DNA from 3 places in the Paenibacillus sp. OSY-SE genome. Region 3 is predicted to be linked to each of the others. Evidence: riboswitches for the same ligand, from Rfam matches in the RefSeq annotation. Region 3 holds a riboswitch; each other region holds the start of a gene.
The links. Region 3 has a riboswitch for cyclic di-AMP ahead of kdpF (K(+)-transporting ATPase subunit F). Riboswitches for the same ligand answer to the same signal wherever they lie in the genome.

Region 1 (5,867 bases), on a different contig from region 3:
CTCGAGAATGCGCACAGGTGGAGCCCGCTCAGATGGCGGAAGCAGCAGAGAGGATGAAGCCTGATCTCGTACTTGTGATGAATGGCTTGCACGTGTATCCCCCGGAACATCTTGAGCATATTGGGCGGCTTCGCCAGATGGGGATGAAGACGGCAGTTTGGTTTGTGGATGACCCTTACTTTTCAGAAGATACGGCTGCTGCCGCTCCTTACTACGATTTCATCTTTACCCATGAGCGAAGCGGCGTTTCGTTTTATAAGCAGTTAGGATGCAATCGTGTGTTTCATCTTCCGCTTGGAGCGGGGATCTCCACCTTTCGTCCCTTGCGTGCCGAACCTGCTTATTCGCACGATATTTGCTTTATCGGCAGTGCATTCTGGAATCGCGTGAACCTATTCGACCATATGGCGTCCTTTCTTGCTGACAAGAAGGTAATCATTGCGGGCGGACATTGGGAGCGATTAAGCCGGTATGCGGTTCTCCGTCCGCATATTCGTCAAGGCTGGGTACCGATTGAAGAAACGGCAACGTACTATAACGGCGCTAAAATCGTTATTAATGTACACCGGCCTGTCGAGCATGGTTCAGACAACCGCAACAGCCATCAGTTAAGCGGGGAGTCCATAAACCCGAGAACCTACGAAATATCGGCTTGCGGTACGCTGCAAATGACCGATGTGCGCAGTGAGCTTGCAGAAATGTATACGCCGGGCGTGGATATAGAGACCTTCAACTGTCCCGAGGAGCTCATGAGCAAGATTGATTACTATTTGCAGCATGAAACGATCCGGCAGCGCGTCGCAGTGCAAGGATTGCACACGACATTGCTTAAGCATACGTTCGAGCATCGCGTACAACGGCTGCTGGAAACATTCGTTAGCTCTTAAAACCACTGATGACCAAAAGGAGAGATCTCATGCGAACATTTCGTATACGGCGAAGAAGACGGATCCGTACGGGGGTGGTTCATCCGAGGGAGCATTCTCGCCGCCAAGGACGCAAAGCCGGTTTTGAAGGAGGCTACCAAGAGGGATATTTGCGAGGGCGAGCGGATTATATTGTGAATACGACACAAGCGCAGGTGTCATCTCGCCCCTTGCATGTCTTGTATGTTTCGACCGGAAAAGGATACCCATACTCTCCGTTGGATGAAGGCATCATCTCGACGTTCCAGGGGATGGTAGGCCAGCTGTCCGTGGCAGGACCACGGGACCCGGTTGCCGCAACGGCAGTCCAGCTTCGTCCTGATCTTGTCGTCGCCTTGGATGGAATGGATTTCCCAGCCGAGCAAGTGGATGAAATCCGCGCTCATGGCATACGCACTGCGCTATGGATTACGGACGATCCGTACTATACGAGCATGATGGCCGATATCGTTACGCATTATGATTATGTGTTCACACTCGAAGCGAACAGCGTTCCGTTCTATCAAGGGATTGGCGCGAACGCGCATTATTTGCCGTTCGCCGCCTTTCCGGGTCAATTCCGTCCCATCAAGACGAGATCTCCGCTCCGGCAAAATCTTACCTTTATTGGTTCGGCATATTGGAATCGGGTGAAGTCGATTGAACCGATTCTGCCGCAGCTGATGAAGCGCAACATCGTCATTTCCGGTCTCTGGTGGGACCGCCTTTCCGAATTCAGAAAATACGCGCATCAAATCCAACTCGGCCGCTGGATGGATCCACAGGAGACCGCAGCGTCGTATAACGGCACGAAAATCGTCATCAACATGCACCGTGCACATGATGACGATTCGGTCAATCAGAACTCCGCCAACATCACTGCAGCTTCCCCGAATCCGCGCACCTTTGAAATATGCAGCTGCGGCACTCTGCAATTGACCGACGTGCGCGATGATTTAGCCCGGTTCTATACACCGGGAGAAGAAATCGAAACGTATAGCTCACCGGAAGAGATGCTTGATAAAATCGATTACTATTTATCGCATGAGCAGGAACGCCGTGAGATTGCACTTCGTGGTTTGGCCAGAACATTGCGCGATCATACTTATGCGAACCGCCTTAATCAGATGTTAAGCATCGTCTTCGGATGATGGATCGCCCGGTCGATTACCGTCCGGGCTTTGTTATGTCTGTGCGCCTTCTTATCGGGTTGCCAAAGGATTATTTTGGAGTGAAACGACAAGTAAACCGCTTACAACTGCCTCTTTCAAGTGAAAAGCTTCATTTATCTCTTCCTATCACGAGGGGATAAGCTTCAGTGAGCGTTGATGAGAAAATGAATCCATTGATGAAGAGAAAGAGCTGTTTTATATCCGGATTTGCGCCGGATTGCTTGTAACAAGCTTTCATTTCCATTTACACCAAGCCCGGGAAAGGGGTAAGATTCAGTTCAGCAGTATCAATGAAATCCGTTGCGTCTTATTCGCTGAATCCCGCTGTCTGGCGGGAACGGGGGAACCAAATGAAGCGGACAGAGCTGACTGGCAGGATGATGCCGGTATGGCCGTTCGCAAGGGGTGAATCTGGAAGCCAGGCAATTCGTCTGGTCCGGTAGGGGGACTCTTCGCCTCCGAATCCGTCAGCTAACCTCGTAAGCGTACGGAGAGAGGCGCGCCCGACTGTTAACTGTCGACGCACCTCTTTCTTCTAAAAGCAGGGCATCGGACACGACAGGAGGGAATTGAATATGCACGACGCGGACCGAATCATTACCGTGTTCGCACCGAATGCCATGGGCGTCGATTTCATTCGCCAGTTGAGAGGAGCAGGTCTTTCCGTTGCGGCTATCGCCAATAACGGTCGGCTTGTGAAGCGAATGGAGAAGCTGGGTGTCGCGCATGTATGTCGAGTCAACACGACTGATCCTAAAGAATGGAATGTACCCGAAGTGCCAGTGGGGCGCCTCTTCTTGTTCGAACAAAGCTTTGTTTTGTCGTGTCGACTGCTTCAAGTATGCCGGCAATGGTCTTGTGAGCCGATTACGCTAATAACGAAGCGTCATCACCCGCGTTCCATTTACCGGCTTCTCGGTGCGGATTACGTCATTTATACACAGTCGGATCAGGTCTCCTTTTTGTTATCGGAATTTATTCTGGCGGGCTCTCGATCGCAGTCGCCCACCGCATGAAATCGTGTTGTTTATGAGAATGGGCGATCGCCAAATCTCTAGATTTCTCCACAGCCAAACTCGTCCTTGCAAGGGCGAGTTTTTTTGAGTTTACAGAATTCATAAAATCGGAATAGAAGATGTTCAGAGCGCAGAACTCCCTTTCCTTTTTATCGAAAACATGTTGTCTGACTTCCGTGCAGTGGCCTTTCGCTCCATTCACCCGGAGAGCGTCGAGGATTAAGGCTCATGTCGGTTACGTATATCCTGCCATGAAACGGCCGATCACGATGACGGTGAACAAGAATGTCAAAGGACGTACCGCCTCCTGATGGAAGGGGAGAATGAAGCAAAGGATCGGATGAAGCGAATCACCGTCAGTTTGAACGCGCTATTTTCATGTATAAACTTTGTCTTTTGCAACTGATTGATGTCTTCTAATAATTCATAGATTCGGATTTCTACGGAACTGTATGGCGGCTGCTAGAGTAAACAGGAACTGGTAACGGACAAGTGGCTCTGTTTTTGTAAATTGTACGCTTGTATTAGGTTCAAATGTCGTGCCGATACCCGTCGTGGACTAATATACTGTAGTACCTTGGCAAAGGAGGTGGAATGATACCTGTTCCCCGTAAGTCGGCAGAACGGGCAGAACCTGATGAAACCAAAGTTGCTCTTATTCTCCCATTTATGCAACAAGACTTACATTACCGGAGCTGAAAAACTGCTTCTTTTTCTGACGCGTGAATTGCAGGCATACTACGATTGCGTGCTTGTCGTACCTGAAGAGGGACAGTTATCTGCACAAGCATCAGCCTATCAGATTCCGTTTATTGTCCAGCCATGCCGATTGTTCTACTCGATGGTGTTGCCGTCGGCGAATTTGCTTGCCGAGCTTGAGCATGTACGGCAGCATTCGGAGTGGGATGCGGTCGTTCGGCTTCTGGCCGACCTGCGACCGGATATCGTGTTGACCAACACCTCGGTGCATGCGCTGCCGGCGCTTGCCGCCAAGTCGCTAGGCATACCGGTGCTGTGGCAGATTAATGAAGCGATTGCAGATAATGCATTCACCTCCAATGCCGTCTCGCTCATTCGAATGTTCAGCGATGGAATCATCGGAGTCTCGGAGACTACCCTTGCGCCGTTTCGCCGTTATGTTGCGGGACCGCATGTTCCGATATACGTGCTGCCTCCCTCTTGGCACATGGATTCGTTGGAACCGGAACGATGGTCCGAGCTCAGGGCAAGGAAGCGGTATGAGCTTGATCTTTCTCCCGCTCACCGCCTCATCGGTTATATATCCTCTGCCATATACGCCAACAAAGGTTTAGAACACTTTCTGCACATGGCCCTTCAAGTAAGCGAACGTGTCAAGGATGCGCGCTTCGTGGTGGTTGGCGCCCCGGCGAATGAAACGTACTTTAAAACATGCAAGGACATGGTGAAATCAGCGCCCGCCAATCGCTTTCATTTTATTCATTTTGTGTCTTCCGTCCAGTCCATTTACCCCGCAATGGACATCGTGGTCATACCAAGCCTTGCCCCGGAAGGCTTCGGCTTAACTGCGCTGGAGGGTCTCGTGTTCGGCAAACCGGTGGTCGCTTATGGTTCGGGTGGATTAGCGGAAATTATGCGGGCTACCGGCAATGAGGAATCCATGGCCGAACCGGGCAACGTGAACCAATTAACGCAGAAGGTGTTAGATTTGGCGCTGCATCGGGATAAAGCCGAAGCGCTTGGCAGACGCAATCGGGAAGCGGCGGAGCGGGAGTTCGGTGCAGGAACATACCGAGATCGGTTAGCTCACATACTTGTTCACCACGTCATCCATAATCCCGCTATCTATCGCCTCATTCAAGGCTCACAGCCTATCGTTTACTTGGAGGACCATGGTGCGTATCGTCCTATTCCCGCAGCTCATCGGTTCAAGTATGCGGATCCGGCACATGTCCGCCGCCTGCCAGATGCTGTGCTTGCTGCTTTGCCGAAAGGAGCAGCCGTGGAAATGCCCGGGACAGCGCCGCCCGCTCCGGTAGAAGGTACGCGGAAAGAACGGCCGCGCCGTAGAAAGCGCAAGCGCCGAGCCCGCACAGTGAGAAGAAGTCGGCGTGAGCTGAGGCGATTGCGCATTTCGCCGAAGCGGCGCATCCGGGCCATTCGCAGAAGCGGGAACAGGAGAGTGCGGCAAGGGCGCAAGCGCGTGCAGCGCCGCAAACGTCCTTGAACTATTTCCTGCTTACATTCGCGAAGCAGACTAAATATTTTTTGAAACGAGGGGATAAGTGCGATGCGTGTCATGACGATTCTCGGAACACGCCCCGAAATCATTCGTCTCAGTGTCATAATGAAGAAGCTAGACCGACTGGCCGGGCGTCATGTCATCGTGCATACGGGACAGAACTTTACCCATACGTTGAGCGCCATCTTTTTTGAAGAGATGCAATTAAGGCAGCCTGATTATGTGATAAACCATAAGCAGCAAAGCTTCGGCGGACAGCTTGCTTCCATGTTTGAGCATGTCGAAATCATTTTGGAAAAAGAGCGGCCAGACAAAGTGCTGCTGCTCGGGGACACGAACAGCGCCTTATCGGCCATCATTGCCGAACGTATAGGCATTCCCGTCGTGCACATGGAAGCGGGCAACCGCTGCTTTGATTTGGCGGTGCCGGAAGAGAAGAATCGCCGCGTCATCGACGCGATTTCTTCCATTAACATGCCGTACACCGAACAGAGCAAGCAGAATTTGATTCGCGAAGGCATTCCCAGCCAGCGGATAGTGGTGACGGGGAACC
Region 2 (5,867 bases), on a different contig from region 3:
GAGATGGCAGCGGCCCTCAGCCACGAGATCCGCAATCCGTTAACGACGGTACGGGGCTTTCTGCAACTGCTGCGAAGCAAGCCTGAACACGCCAAGGAGCATGTCTATTTCGATACGATGATAGAAGAGATAGAGCGGGCGAATACGATTATTACCGAATATTTAACGCTTGCGCAGCACAAGTTCGTACAATTCCGTTTCAAGTCATTAAACGATGTCATATCTCACATTTATCCGCTTGTCCAAGCGACAGCGACGGCAAATTGTCAATATATCCACTTGGATCTCCAGCAGACTCCAGCGCTAGAAATGGATGAGAAAGAGATTCGCCAGTTGCTCCATAATCTGATTCGCAACGGATTGGAGGCAATGGATGCAAATCAATCGCTGTACATACGAACTCGTTATGAAGAGGAGTCAGTATGGTTAGAGGTGGAGGATGAGGGCTCCGGCTTTGAAGAGAAAGTGCTCGAGTCTGCGGGAACTCCATTTGTAACGACGAAGGCGGAAGGTACAGGTCTGGGACTATCGATCTGCTATAGTATTGTGCATCGACATCAAGGCCAGTTAATGATTCAATCGGAACCTGGGAAGACTTTAATTAATGTGAAATTTCCAGTGAAGCAAGCGCCAGCTACAGAATAGACAGAGCTCAGCGATGATGCAAAATAAGCGAATGAATGAACGGGGAGAGAAGCTCTAATTGCGCCCCCCCCTCGCTCATCGTGCGGATGAGATGATGTCAGCAGGCATGACCGATGTCGGGCAATGCATCATATTCACATAAAATGCAACGATAGGCCCAGTCTTCTTGCTGCTGTATGATGCAATGAAGGCAGTAGGAATCGATAATACTTGGTGTTGTGATGTAAAATTATGACTTGTTAAATATTGGGTTGACTGTTCATGCGCTTGAAATACTTCATTCCCCAATTCCAGATGTGTTCCGATAAACTAAGAGATTTGTATTAAATGGTATGTTAGGAATAAATGGTTTTCAAAATACGCACTTTTGGATCTACAGAAATCAATCTCCTCATCACAGCTATGGTATTATCAACCATTGTATTATATCATAGGAAGGTTTCGGCAAGATGAAAGCGCCGCTATGAAAAATTATTGAAAAGAAGGATTGTATAAGTATACACCATCATGTATAATGAGTTCAGCCCTTCGAAATGATAGGGTAAAATAGATAGAAGAAGCGGGGATGTCATCTATGAAAGCACTGAAAATCGTTACCATATGCACACTATTAATGAGTCTTCTCATCGGTTGCGGAGCGAAGGGCGACCGTTATGATACAGTTATGGAGAACAAAAAGCTGGTGCTCGGAGTGAGCGCGGACTATCCGCCATTCGAGTTCCACGCAACGGTCGACGGGAAAGACGAGATTGTCGGATTTGATATTGAGCTCGCGAAGGAAATCGCGAAGGACTTAGGAGTGCCGCTTGAAATTAAGGACATGAAGTTCGACTCTGTCGTCGCATCTGTACCGACCGGAAAGATCGATATCGCCATCAGCGGCATGGACCCGACTCCTGACCGCCAGAAAGCGATGGATTTCTCCAAACCATACTATGTTGCCGAAGCTGGTGTCATCGTACGGGCGGAAGACAAAGATAAATACAAGTCACCCGAAGATATGAAAGGTTTGAAGGTAGGCGTTCAAAAAGGTTCTACGTTCGAGGATGTAATCGGACAAATTCCGGAAGCAAAAGCCGAGTTGCTGAATAAGGTGAACGACCTTGTGCTAGCGTTGGAAACGAAGCGTATTGACGCGGTTCTGGTAGAGAAGCCAGTAGCTAAATCTTATGAAGCCAATCGCAAGGAGCTGGCAGTAGCTGACGTCGTATTGAAGCCGGCGAGCGACGGTTATGCTGTCGGCATGCGCAAGGATAGCCCGAAATTGGTGGAAGCTGTGAACAAGACAATCGACCGTCTGAAGTCTGAAGGCAAGCTGGACCAGTTCATTACGCAGGCGACGGAGCTGGCGGAATCGGGAGAGTAAGGCAGGAGAAGGCGGCGGATAGCCGCTTTTTTCATGAGTTGGACACAATAGTGCTATATGAGCAAGGATGGGAAAGGGGTTAGACCGGTGCTCGATTGGTTTGGAATGTTATGGGACTTTAAATGGGATTATTTATCCGGGGCGAAAATAACGGTGCTGTTATCGTTGTTTTCCGTATTGGCTGGATTCATTTTAGGCGTTGTTATTGTCTTGGTGCGAATGTCCGGCTTCAAGCCATTGAAATGGCTGACGACCGCATATATTGAATTGGTGCGAGGCACGCCGCTTCTCGTGCAAATTTTTATCATTTATTTCGGTTTAACTGAATTCGGCATCGAGTTCAGTCCGTTTATGGCTGGAGTCGTCGCGGTATCGATTAACAGCTCTGCTTATTTGTCCGAAATCTTCCGCGCCGGCATTCAAGCAATCGATAGAGGGCAGGCCGAGGCTGCCCGCTCTTTGGGGATGTCAAAAGCGATGACGCTGCGACATATCGTGCTGCCGCAAGCGTTTCGCAACGTCCTGCCAGCGATTGGCAACGAGTTCGTGACCATTATAAAGGAAACGTCCATTGTCAGCTTCATCGGCATTACGGACATCATGTTCCAAACCGAGGTCATACGGAGTAAAACGTATACGGCTCTGGGGCCGCTTATGGGTGCGGCCATGATGTATTTCATTCTTACCTTTACGCTTTCCAAAGCGGTTGCAACTCTGGAAAGGAAGTTGAGCAGTCATGATTGAGGTTCGCAATTTGCATAAATCGTTCGGTGCATTGGATATTTTGAAAGGCATGAATATGTCGATCAAACAAGGCGAAGTTGTCGTCGTCATAGGGCCGAGCGGCTCAGGAAAGAGCACCTTTCTGCGGTGTTTGAATCTGTTGGAGACGCCGACGCAGGGTGATATTTTGTTCGAGGGCACGAAGATTAATGAGAAGAAGCATAATATTAACAAGACGCGTGAGAAGATGGGCATGGTGTTTCAGTCGTTCAATCTGTTCCCGCATATGACGGTGTTGAATAATATTACGCTTGCGCCGATTAAGGTGAAGCAGTTGAAGAAGAAGCAGGCAGAGATGGTTGCCATGGATCTGCTGACCAAAGTCGGTCTGGCTGACAAGGCCACGGCTTATCCAGGACAGTTATCGGGCGGTCAGAAGCAGCGTATCGCCATTGCCCGCGCACTCGCCATGCAGCCGCATGTCATGCTTTTTGACGAGCCTACGTCAGCTCTTGATCCGGAGATGGTGGGTGAAGTGCTGGAAGTGATGAAATCGCTCGCCAGTGAAGGAATGACGATGGTCATCGTGACTCATGAAATGGGCTTTGCCCGTGAGGTGGGAGATCGGATTTTATTTATGGATGGCGGCGATGTCGTGGAGCAGGGTACGCCAGAGCAAGTGTTCCAGCACCCGCAGCATTCCAGAACACGTGACTTTTTAAGCAAAGTATTGTAAAACACGATGAGTAACTATAATCTCCAGTAGTTAGGGATTTGGACAGAATGACCACTCCCCTAATTATGGGGATTTTTTTATGAAGTGAAACCAGATTGTTCAAATTCTCAAGCATCCGGTTGACGTACGCCTAAAATGCGGTTCATCTTTAGGGGATATTTGGAATATGTAATTTGTTTACAAATTTTTAAACTATGTTATTATAAAAGTGCGAATATTACAAAGTTGTTACTAGTAATTACAAAAGTGTTAGGATTAAGCGTTAAATTACGCTGAAAAAATCCATAGGGAGTCATTATTTCAAGACAATTCCAGCAAATCCCTGCGCACAGGTTACAAGTTTGTGATATGATGCAATTCAAGCCGAAACGAAGCACCCGTACGGGGGATGATTGACCGGTGTTCAATAAATGATCACCTTGGGGTGAATCGCCATTCCGAAAGATCGGACATGGTGTAGGGGAACTCCTTAACCCGAATCCGACAACTAACCCCGCAGGCTACTGACAGGAGGAACATATGCGTAAAAGAACAATTGTGAAGCTCGCAGCCGCTTTACTGGGTATAGCTACCATTTTACAGATCATCCCGGTATATGCCGAGCCCTACCAAGCTAAAGAGGGAGATACATTCTACTCTATTGCTAAAAAGCAAAATATTAGCGTAGAAGCTCTAGTAAATGAGAATCTATTGATTAATCCGAAGAATATATACGGCGGGTTGACAATGGAAATTCCGACGCCAGTCATTCAAGGAAAAGTATCGTCATCTTATTCCTTGCCTGCCAAGGCAATTGAGAGAGACAACAAAGATGACGCATCGAAGGCTTCAACAGAAGCACAGAAGGCAGCTAAGACTGAAGCAGTGGCACAGAAGGAAGCGAAGAAAGCAACGGGTGACAAGAAAAGATCCACACCACAACAAACAGTGAAAGCAGCAAATACTGCTCCTAAAAATGTGGTTAAAGTGTCGGGACGTCCGACAACCTATTCGAAGAAGCTGAACATGCGCGCAACTGCGTATACAGCGCATCCGAGCGAAAATGGTGAGTGGGGAGCCGTAGATTTCTACGGGAATGCATTGAAGCTGGGCACGGTTGCCGTTGACCCTAAAGTGATACCGCTCGGAACTAAGCTGTTCATTACAGGCTATCAATTCAAGCATCTGCCGCAAGGAGGACTCGTAGCTGAGGCACGGGATATTGGCGGGGCGATTAAAGGTAAAAAGGTAGACATTTTTGTTCCGGTAAGCAAAAGTGCCGGCAGCACTTTCGGCGTGCAAGATGTGCAGGTTTATATTATCAAATAACAATTGCAATTATACTTAAGTAACCAAAATGTGAAGAGGCTGTCCCGAAAGTAGAGAAAACTACTAGAGGGGCAGTCTCTTTTACATAATTATGTGCTGATCTATTCAATCCCAAATGACCTTCCAATTATGATTTACCGTTGCGGTAATTGTGCCCTGCTTCATCATATAGTCTGCGATAAGCTCGGCTGTGTCAATCGGAATATCACGAACGACCGGCTTGCCGGAGAACATTTGGAACCCGCCGGCTCCTGAAGCGCGATAATGGTTCATGGCGACATCATATTCCTTGTCCGGATCAAGGGGCTGTCCGTTCCGTGCCAGTTGTACGATACGTGTGCCTACCGGTCGGGACACGTTCATGACATACTCTATGCCTTCCCACATGTCATAATTGTAGTGCTGCGCTTTGGGATAGAGGAAGGACGAGTGAACGGCCACTGATTGACCGTCATATGGCGCAAAGTAGCGGGCAGACCATTCCAGAGCGTCCCGGATATCGCGTCCCTTCAACCGCAACACCTTCAATGTGTTGGAATACGGACAAAATGTGGTTATTTCGCGCATGGATACCTGATTGCCGAATCCAGCAGCGCTATCGTCAAATAAGGCGGTGCATGAAATATCCGTGCCCGATACGTCCATCTGCACACGGTTGATGAACTCGATTAAAGGGTGCTCGGCAAGCCGGGCCTCATGGGGATCACGTATTCGCATATCCCCGTTAATTCGGCAAATGGGGCGGTCAAGCCAACGCTGGACATTCACTTCGTAAGGCGTAATCCATTCGCTAAGCTCACGGTCGGCTTCAGCGCCTGCCGCGGCAATCAACTGAGAGCGTTTCTCGCTGACGAGCCAGCGGCCATCTTGACGAGTAAGAAGCAATTCAATTTCGGCCGCGTACCGGCCTTGACTTCCCGGTTGAACAACAATAGTGTCCCCGATATTGCCGCTGGCAATGGTCCGGTGCTGATGTCCGGTAATGAGCACGTCGATGCCTTCCACTTCTGCGCATATCCGTGAGCCTTCATTTTCCCCCGTATCCTCCTCGAGAGCAGCTCCCGTGCGTAAATCTCTTTCCAGACCGCC
Region 3 (5,867 bases):
GCGCTACGATGACGATATCCCCTTTACGCAGTTCGGCCAACGATACAACCTTGATTCCATTGCCGACTACTTTGTTCGCGACGATATCTTTCTTCGCCTTCTTCAACGAATCCGCCTGCGCCTTGCCCCGCCCTTCGGCGAGGGCCTCTGCGAAGTTGGCGAACAGCACGGTAAACAACAAAATAAAGAACACGGTCACGTTAAAACCGATACGCTCCTCCGCGCCAAAAACTTCTGGCAAAAGCACCATGAGAAGAACGACGAGCGTTCCCAATTCAACCACGAACATGACCGGATTTTTCATCATGATTACGGGATTGAGCTTCTTAATACTATCTATCGCAGCTTGCTTGATCAATTCGCCGGTTAACAACGATTTTTTGTTGGCTGAGTTCATTTCCGTTTCACCTCATCTACTAGTTCCTGATCAAAAGGGATATTATTGAACAACCTCTACTATCGGAGTGTCAGATGTTCCGCAATGGGTCCCAATACAAGCACGGGCAAGAAGGTCAGTGCGCCGATAATGAACACGGTTCCGACGAGGATGGCCGTATACAGCGCATTGTCCGTACGAAACGTTCCGATCGTTTCTGGTATCCACTGCTTCTTAACCATCGAGCCTGCTACACCGAGCAGCGCAATAATCGAGATATACCGTCCGAACAGCATAACCAGGCCCGTAGAAATATTCCAAAATGGCGTGTTGTCTGCCAGCCCCTCGAATCCAGATCCATTGTTTGCTGCCGACGACGTAAACTCATACAGCACTTGAGAGATGCCGTGATAACCCGGATTGGTTATGGATCCCCTGCCCAAATCGGTCAGGAAAGCGATCGCCGTTGGAACTAAAATAATGAACGGATGGGCCAAAATAGCAATCGCCACCAGCTTCATTTCCCTGGCCTCAATCTTGCGCCCCAGAAATTCCGGCGTTCTCCCGACCATAAGACCGCACAAGAACACGCCCAGTATGGCATACATCAACATATTGACCAAGCCGACACCGTCTCCGCCGAACACGCAGTTCAGCATCATTTGCCCCAGCGGCACTAAGCCGCCGAGCGGCGTTAATGTATCATGCATATTGTTGACTGTGCCGGTCGTAGCTGCCGTCGTTACGGTCGTGAATAGGGCGGATTGGGCAATGCCGAAGCGCACCTCCTTCCCCTCCATGCTGCCTTGCGCAGCATCGATGCCAAGTGCGTTTATCGCCGGATTGCCTTGGCTTTCCGCATAATAGGCCAGCGACAAAAACATGAGAAACAGCATGCTCATCGCACCGAAGATGACCCACCCTTGCTTCTGATTGCGGGCAAATTTGCCGAAGGTGTAAGTCAATGCAGCCGGGATGCACCACATCGATAATATCTCAATCACATTCGTAAGCGGGTTCGGGTTCTCGAACGGATGAGAGGAGTTCACCCCGAAAAATCCGCCGCCGTTCGTACCCAAGTGCTTAATCGACACCAGCGAGGCAACCGGGCCCCGCGCAATTGATTGCACGTCTCCTTGCAGCGTTGTCGCCTGCACCGTAGCCCCGAAGGTTTGCGGAACTTGCAATGCAACAAGAATAAGCGTCACAACAACTGCGAGTGGCAGCAGTAAGCGCGTATGCGCCTTGACAAAGTCAACGAAAAAGTTGCCAAGCGTATTTCCTTTGGACGTAATCCCGCGAATAAAGGCGATGGCCACGACGATACCGGTGGCCGCTGACGTGAACATCATCATCATAATGACCGCCATTTGCGAGAAATAGGTCAGCCCGGATTCACCGCTGTAATGCTGTAAATTCGTGTTTGTCATAAAGCTGATAATCGTATTGAACGAGAGTGTCGGCTCCATATTGTCGATGCCGTTCGGATTCAGCGGCAGCAGCTTCTGCACTCGCAAAATGATATATCCTAGCACGACCAGCACAATGTTGGTCAAAATCAAACTGAGCGTATATTTCTTCCACGACATGCTGGAGCGGTTCTTCAGACCCGCAATGCCATAAATGACATTCTCGAACGGTGTAAACAGCTTGTCGGTCCGGTTCGGTTGATTAGAGAACACATGGTACATATAGCTCCCTAATGGTTTGACAAGTAGAAGCAGCAGAATAAGAACCGCCGCAATTTGCAAAATCCCCATGGATAGGCTCCCCCTCTAATGTATAAGTCCGTCGTTCGGTTAAAATTTTTCCGGATGAATCAGCGCGTAAATTAAGTACAGGAACAGAAACACGATACAAATGGTGAGGAACATCATCGTTCGTCTCCTCCCGTTTGTTCGACAACTTTGCCGCACCATGCCAAAAATCCGCAGAACATGGAAAAGGCAAGGGCTAGAGCAGCAATCATATATAGATCAGACATGTGACAACCTCTCTTCATTAGCATTGTTTTTAACACGCAATCGTGCTCTCACGCCCAAAAAAGGCAATAAAAAAGAAACCTGCGAGAAAAGGAACTTTCTCGTGGTTTCCGGGCACAGTCTATTAAACCGTGTCACACACGACGATCGTTGCCTCTCTCCGTACGCTTACGAGGTTAGCTGACGGATTCGGGCGCGAGAGTCGCCCTACCGACAGTGAACTGTCGGATTCACCCCGTGAGCTCGGTCAACTATGCGCCCAAGCTCGTTGGTTCCCCCGCTTTCTGCTTTACAGAAATTAAGCGATAAATTTGAAAAGGTACAAGCTATGATTTTCATTATTTTCATGGGAAGACAATAAAAAGCCACAGAGGCATAAACCCTGTGGCCGATTAATCGATCACGAGTCCTCATCCTCTCTCCTACGCTTACGAGGTTAGCTGACGGATTCGGGCAGTGAGAGTTGCCCTACCCCGGAATTAGACCCATGGAATCCAATTCCGCAGGATTCACCCCATGACCGTTCTCCGACTCTCACATCGGAATTCGATCAGATGTTGGTTCCCCCGCTTTCTGCTGTGCAGAAATTAAGCGATTCAGAATGCTGAACGGATAATTTAATTCATGAACGTATATTACGTCTCGGCAGTTACTTTGTAAAGCAGCCAAATTTCCAAAAATGACTAGAAAACGGCAGCTTTTGGTCTGCCAAAATCGATTTACACTTCTAAATCCATTTATCGCGTTCATTATCTCGTTCTTGCTCGGTATTTCAGAATACTTCCTCTATAGGGCGCATCATATGAGCACAGTCTCCCTTCACCCATTTTGCGCAGAAATCGTGATGCGGTTTCTGCATTTTCAGAAAACATTAGCTTTTCGAAGAAACAACCGTAAAATCGCGAAATAAACAGTTCCTATTTGTAAACAAAACCAATTTCCCAGCCGATTCGATGAAAATATACGGTTTTTTAACTGTTTTCACATTGTACAAAGCATAAAGGAAAGGAGTAAGATACGTGTCGTACACCATCATTCTTTCGATCGCTGAATTCTTGAAGCAAGGAGCGGGGGACCCATCAGGACCTTTTCTGACTTGGTTTAACTTGGTCCATCGGGGTGAATCCGATTGGCAAGCTTGCCGTCGGCAGGGCGACTCCTACGTCCGAATCCGTCAGCTAACCTCGTAAGCGTAGCGGGAGAGGCACATGATTACCTGCGCAGTGTCTGTCATTCGCAGCCTGATTGTTCAATTATGCCGCAGCAACCCGCGGCAATCAGTCATGATGGCTTCGCTGCGCGCAAGACAATGCCTGGAGGGAATGAACATGGCAAAGCAGCAAGCGGAACGAATCATTAGCAATTTGGAATTGTATCAAATATCTGTGTCGTCCGGACACGGATTGGAAGGCGGCTCAAGGCCGCTAACGTTGGTATTGAAAATTTCCTGCGCAAACGGCGCCGTTGGTTGGGGTAAGTTACTGTTTTATCATACTGCTCCGCACTTTGATCTCATTCACTGGTCGCGGCGGCTGGATCAGGTAAAAGGGAAAACTGTAGTGGAAGCATTCGAGCTTGTGGAGGAGATGAAGGGAACGTGGTGCTTTGAGAAAGTTCAGCTTGCAAAGCTCGCCTTAAGGGATTTACTTCCTCTGTCCAGACACCGTTTCTGTCCAAAGGAACGCCTCTTAATGGAGAGATCGCAAGCCTATTATTGCATTATCTGAATGAGCTGCGGATAAACAGCGAAAGCCCCCAAAATTGGGGGCCGTATGTATATTTGAACTCAATGAATAAGTCAGGCTGCTTGCTCCGCAAAAGAAGAGGCCGAGTATTTAAATGCGAGATAACCGAGGTAAGCATATACAGCTACAGAGATCAGGGAATTAACACTAATGGCCATAAAGGGAAACAAAATCAGAACGGCTTTCGCCCAAAGGCCATACGGCAAATACTTGATATCGCTGGATATAAGCGTCAGCCATACTCCTAGCAGAAAGGAATAACCGGCAACCGCGCTTAACGGAATCGTATAAAACATAAAGTCCAAGACACCATAGCTGGAATAGGGCAGCACCTTGAACAGTAAAGCTTGAAGAAACCCGACTCCTATCCCGCCAAATAATAAATACAGCCTAAAAGGCGAAAGAACTTGAATAAATGAAAAGGACAACAACCAGGTTCTCAATTCACGAATTACATTGGAAAATTGCTGCATCGACAAAGACCTCCTTATGATTGCATATCGGCCGGTACCGGCGCTGCTTCTTCGGGAAATTGATGTCTGCATCCCGAACAGAACCGGGTATCTCACGGTACGACTTGGCCGCAAACGCAATCTTTTTCATCGGACGACTCTTGTGTATCCACGACCTGCATTTGTATTGCGCTTTTCGTCATACACTCAAATAATTCAACAGGACTTAAAGCACAAAAAAAAGGATAAATGACAGGTATTGAAGCCGAAGTGAATTACCTCATTTATCCTTATGCATGAATTTATAGTGAAGCGCCCTTATCGCGAGCCGGACGGACAGGCGTATTTCCCGAATTGACGACAATCATGACGATTGTCAACTCCGCCGCCACTCCTAGCGATTGGGCAAGCGCACCGATCGTGCCGTTCCATCCAGGCGTCATCCAGACACATAAGATGAGAGTCGCAATCGTAAGAACGACGTTCCCCATTTGAGATCTCATCATCATTTTCGTCTGTCCGCGCATCATGATGATTCCGTTGCCATAGTCGATCCACGGAAAAATGAAGCTGTACAGCATGAGGACCCGTAGCGTGTCTAGGCTCGCACGCATCAATTCCTCGTTCGCCCCCATCACCTGCGTCAATATCCATGGTCCAATCGGTGTGAAGCTGAGCAGAGCCGTCAGCAACCCGGGAAGAAAGGCGAGTGTAAACGCAAAGCGTTTGACTTTCCTGCTATCCTTCGCATAGAAATTGAGCACGATCTGATGCAAATACGTAAAAAAACTGAGCACAAGCAGGTTAATGCTGCTCGCAAGCGCAAACGAAGCAACCGCAAGCTGCTGTTCCGCCGTTTTCCCCAGCATGGCATTGATAGATGGTCCGATCAGAACGGCAATAAAGGATGAATATAATAGCGGCTTATAGAATTTGAAAATATGGGATCGGTTCGTAATGGCGTGACCTTCCACCTTATCGGGAATGCTATGTCTCAACAAGTTGCGTCCCTCCAACCAAGCGACCAGACATTCTATAGCCATCCCCGACAAAAAAATGATAGCTCCAGCCTTGCCGCTGTTCACACCCGTCCGAATAAAATACAGCGACAGACCATACATGGCAGCCAAACGGATTATCATCCCGATGGTCAGCCACTTCGTCCGCATATTATAAATAATGATGCCATGATATAAGCAGCGGATTCCCGAAAATATACTGACGAACATTAATATCCGGTATACACCAAGCGTCGGCTCTAAGGCTGCCTCCTCCACGCCGAAGAAGTGGCGAAATACGACCGTACCGAGCG

Region 1: linked by a shared signal. The riboswitch ahead of A372_RS0118850 (hypothetical protein) and the one ahead of kdpF (K(+)-transporting ATPase subunit F) in region 3 are both predicted to bind cyclic di-AMP.
Region 2: linked by a shared signal. The riboswitch ahead of A372_RS0126325 (3D domain-containing protein) and the one ahead of kdpF (K(+)-transporting ATPase subunit F) in region 3 are both predicted to bind cyclic di-AMP.

The regions. Positions count from the first base shown of each region.
Region 1 is NZ_ALKF01000189.1:106,910-112,776, reverse strand. Features, by position in the region: gene A372_RS0118860 (CgeB family protein) at 1-887, shown strand, start outside; gene A372_RS0118855 (CgeB family protein) at 917-2,056, shown strand; cyclic di-AMP (ydaO/yuaA leader) riboswitch at 2,380-2,579, shown strand; gene A372_RS0118850 (hypothetical protein) at 2,653-3,093, shown strand; gene A372_RS34280 (glycosyltransferase family 4 protein) at 3,731-5,299, shown strand; gene wecB (non-hydrolyzing UDP-N-acetylglucosamine 2-epimerase) at 5,363-5,867, shown strand, end outside.
Region 2 is NZ_ALKF01000200.1:66,866-72,732, forward strand. Features, by position in the region: gene A372_RS0126305 (sensor histidine kinase) at 1-645, shown strand, start outside; gene A372_RS0126310 (transporter substrate-binding domain-containing protein) at 1,220-2,011, shown strand; gene A372_RS0126315 (amino acid ABC transporter permease) at 2,099-2,755, shown strand; gene A372_RS0126320 (amino acid ABC transporter ATP-binding protein) at 2,748-3,470, shown strand; cyclic di-AMP (ydaO/yuaA leader) riboswitch at 3,822-3,988, shown strand; gene A372_RS0126325 (3D domain-containing protein) at 3,990-4,778, shown strand; gene A372_RS0126330 (bifunctional metallophosphatase/5'-nucleotidase) at 4,884-5,867, opposite strand, start outside.
Region 3 is NZ_ALKF01000198.1:13,073-18,939, forward strand. Features, by position in the region: gene kdpB (potassium-transporting ATPase subunit KdpB) at 1-397, opposite strand, end outside; gene kdpA (potassium-transporting ATPase subunit KdpA) at 457-2,136, opposite strand; gene kdpF (K(+)-transporting ATPase subunit F) at 2,176-2,295, opposite strand; cyclic di-AMP (ydaO/yuaA leader) riboswitch at 2,508-2,673, opposite strand; cyclic di-AMP (ydaO/yuaA leader) riboswitch at 2,769-2,962, opposite strand; cyclic di-AMP (ydaO/yuaA leader) riboswitch at 3,394-3,565, shown strand; gene A372_RS0124430 (hypothetical protein) at 3,567-4,085, shown strand; gene A372_RS0124435 (hypothetical protein) at 4,157-4,576, opposite strand; gene A372_RS38020 (hypothetical protein) at 4,548-4,706, opposite strand; gene A372_RS0124440 (hypothetical protein) at 4,858-5,867, opposite strand, start outside.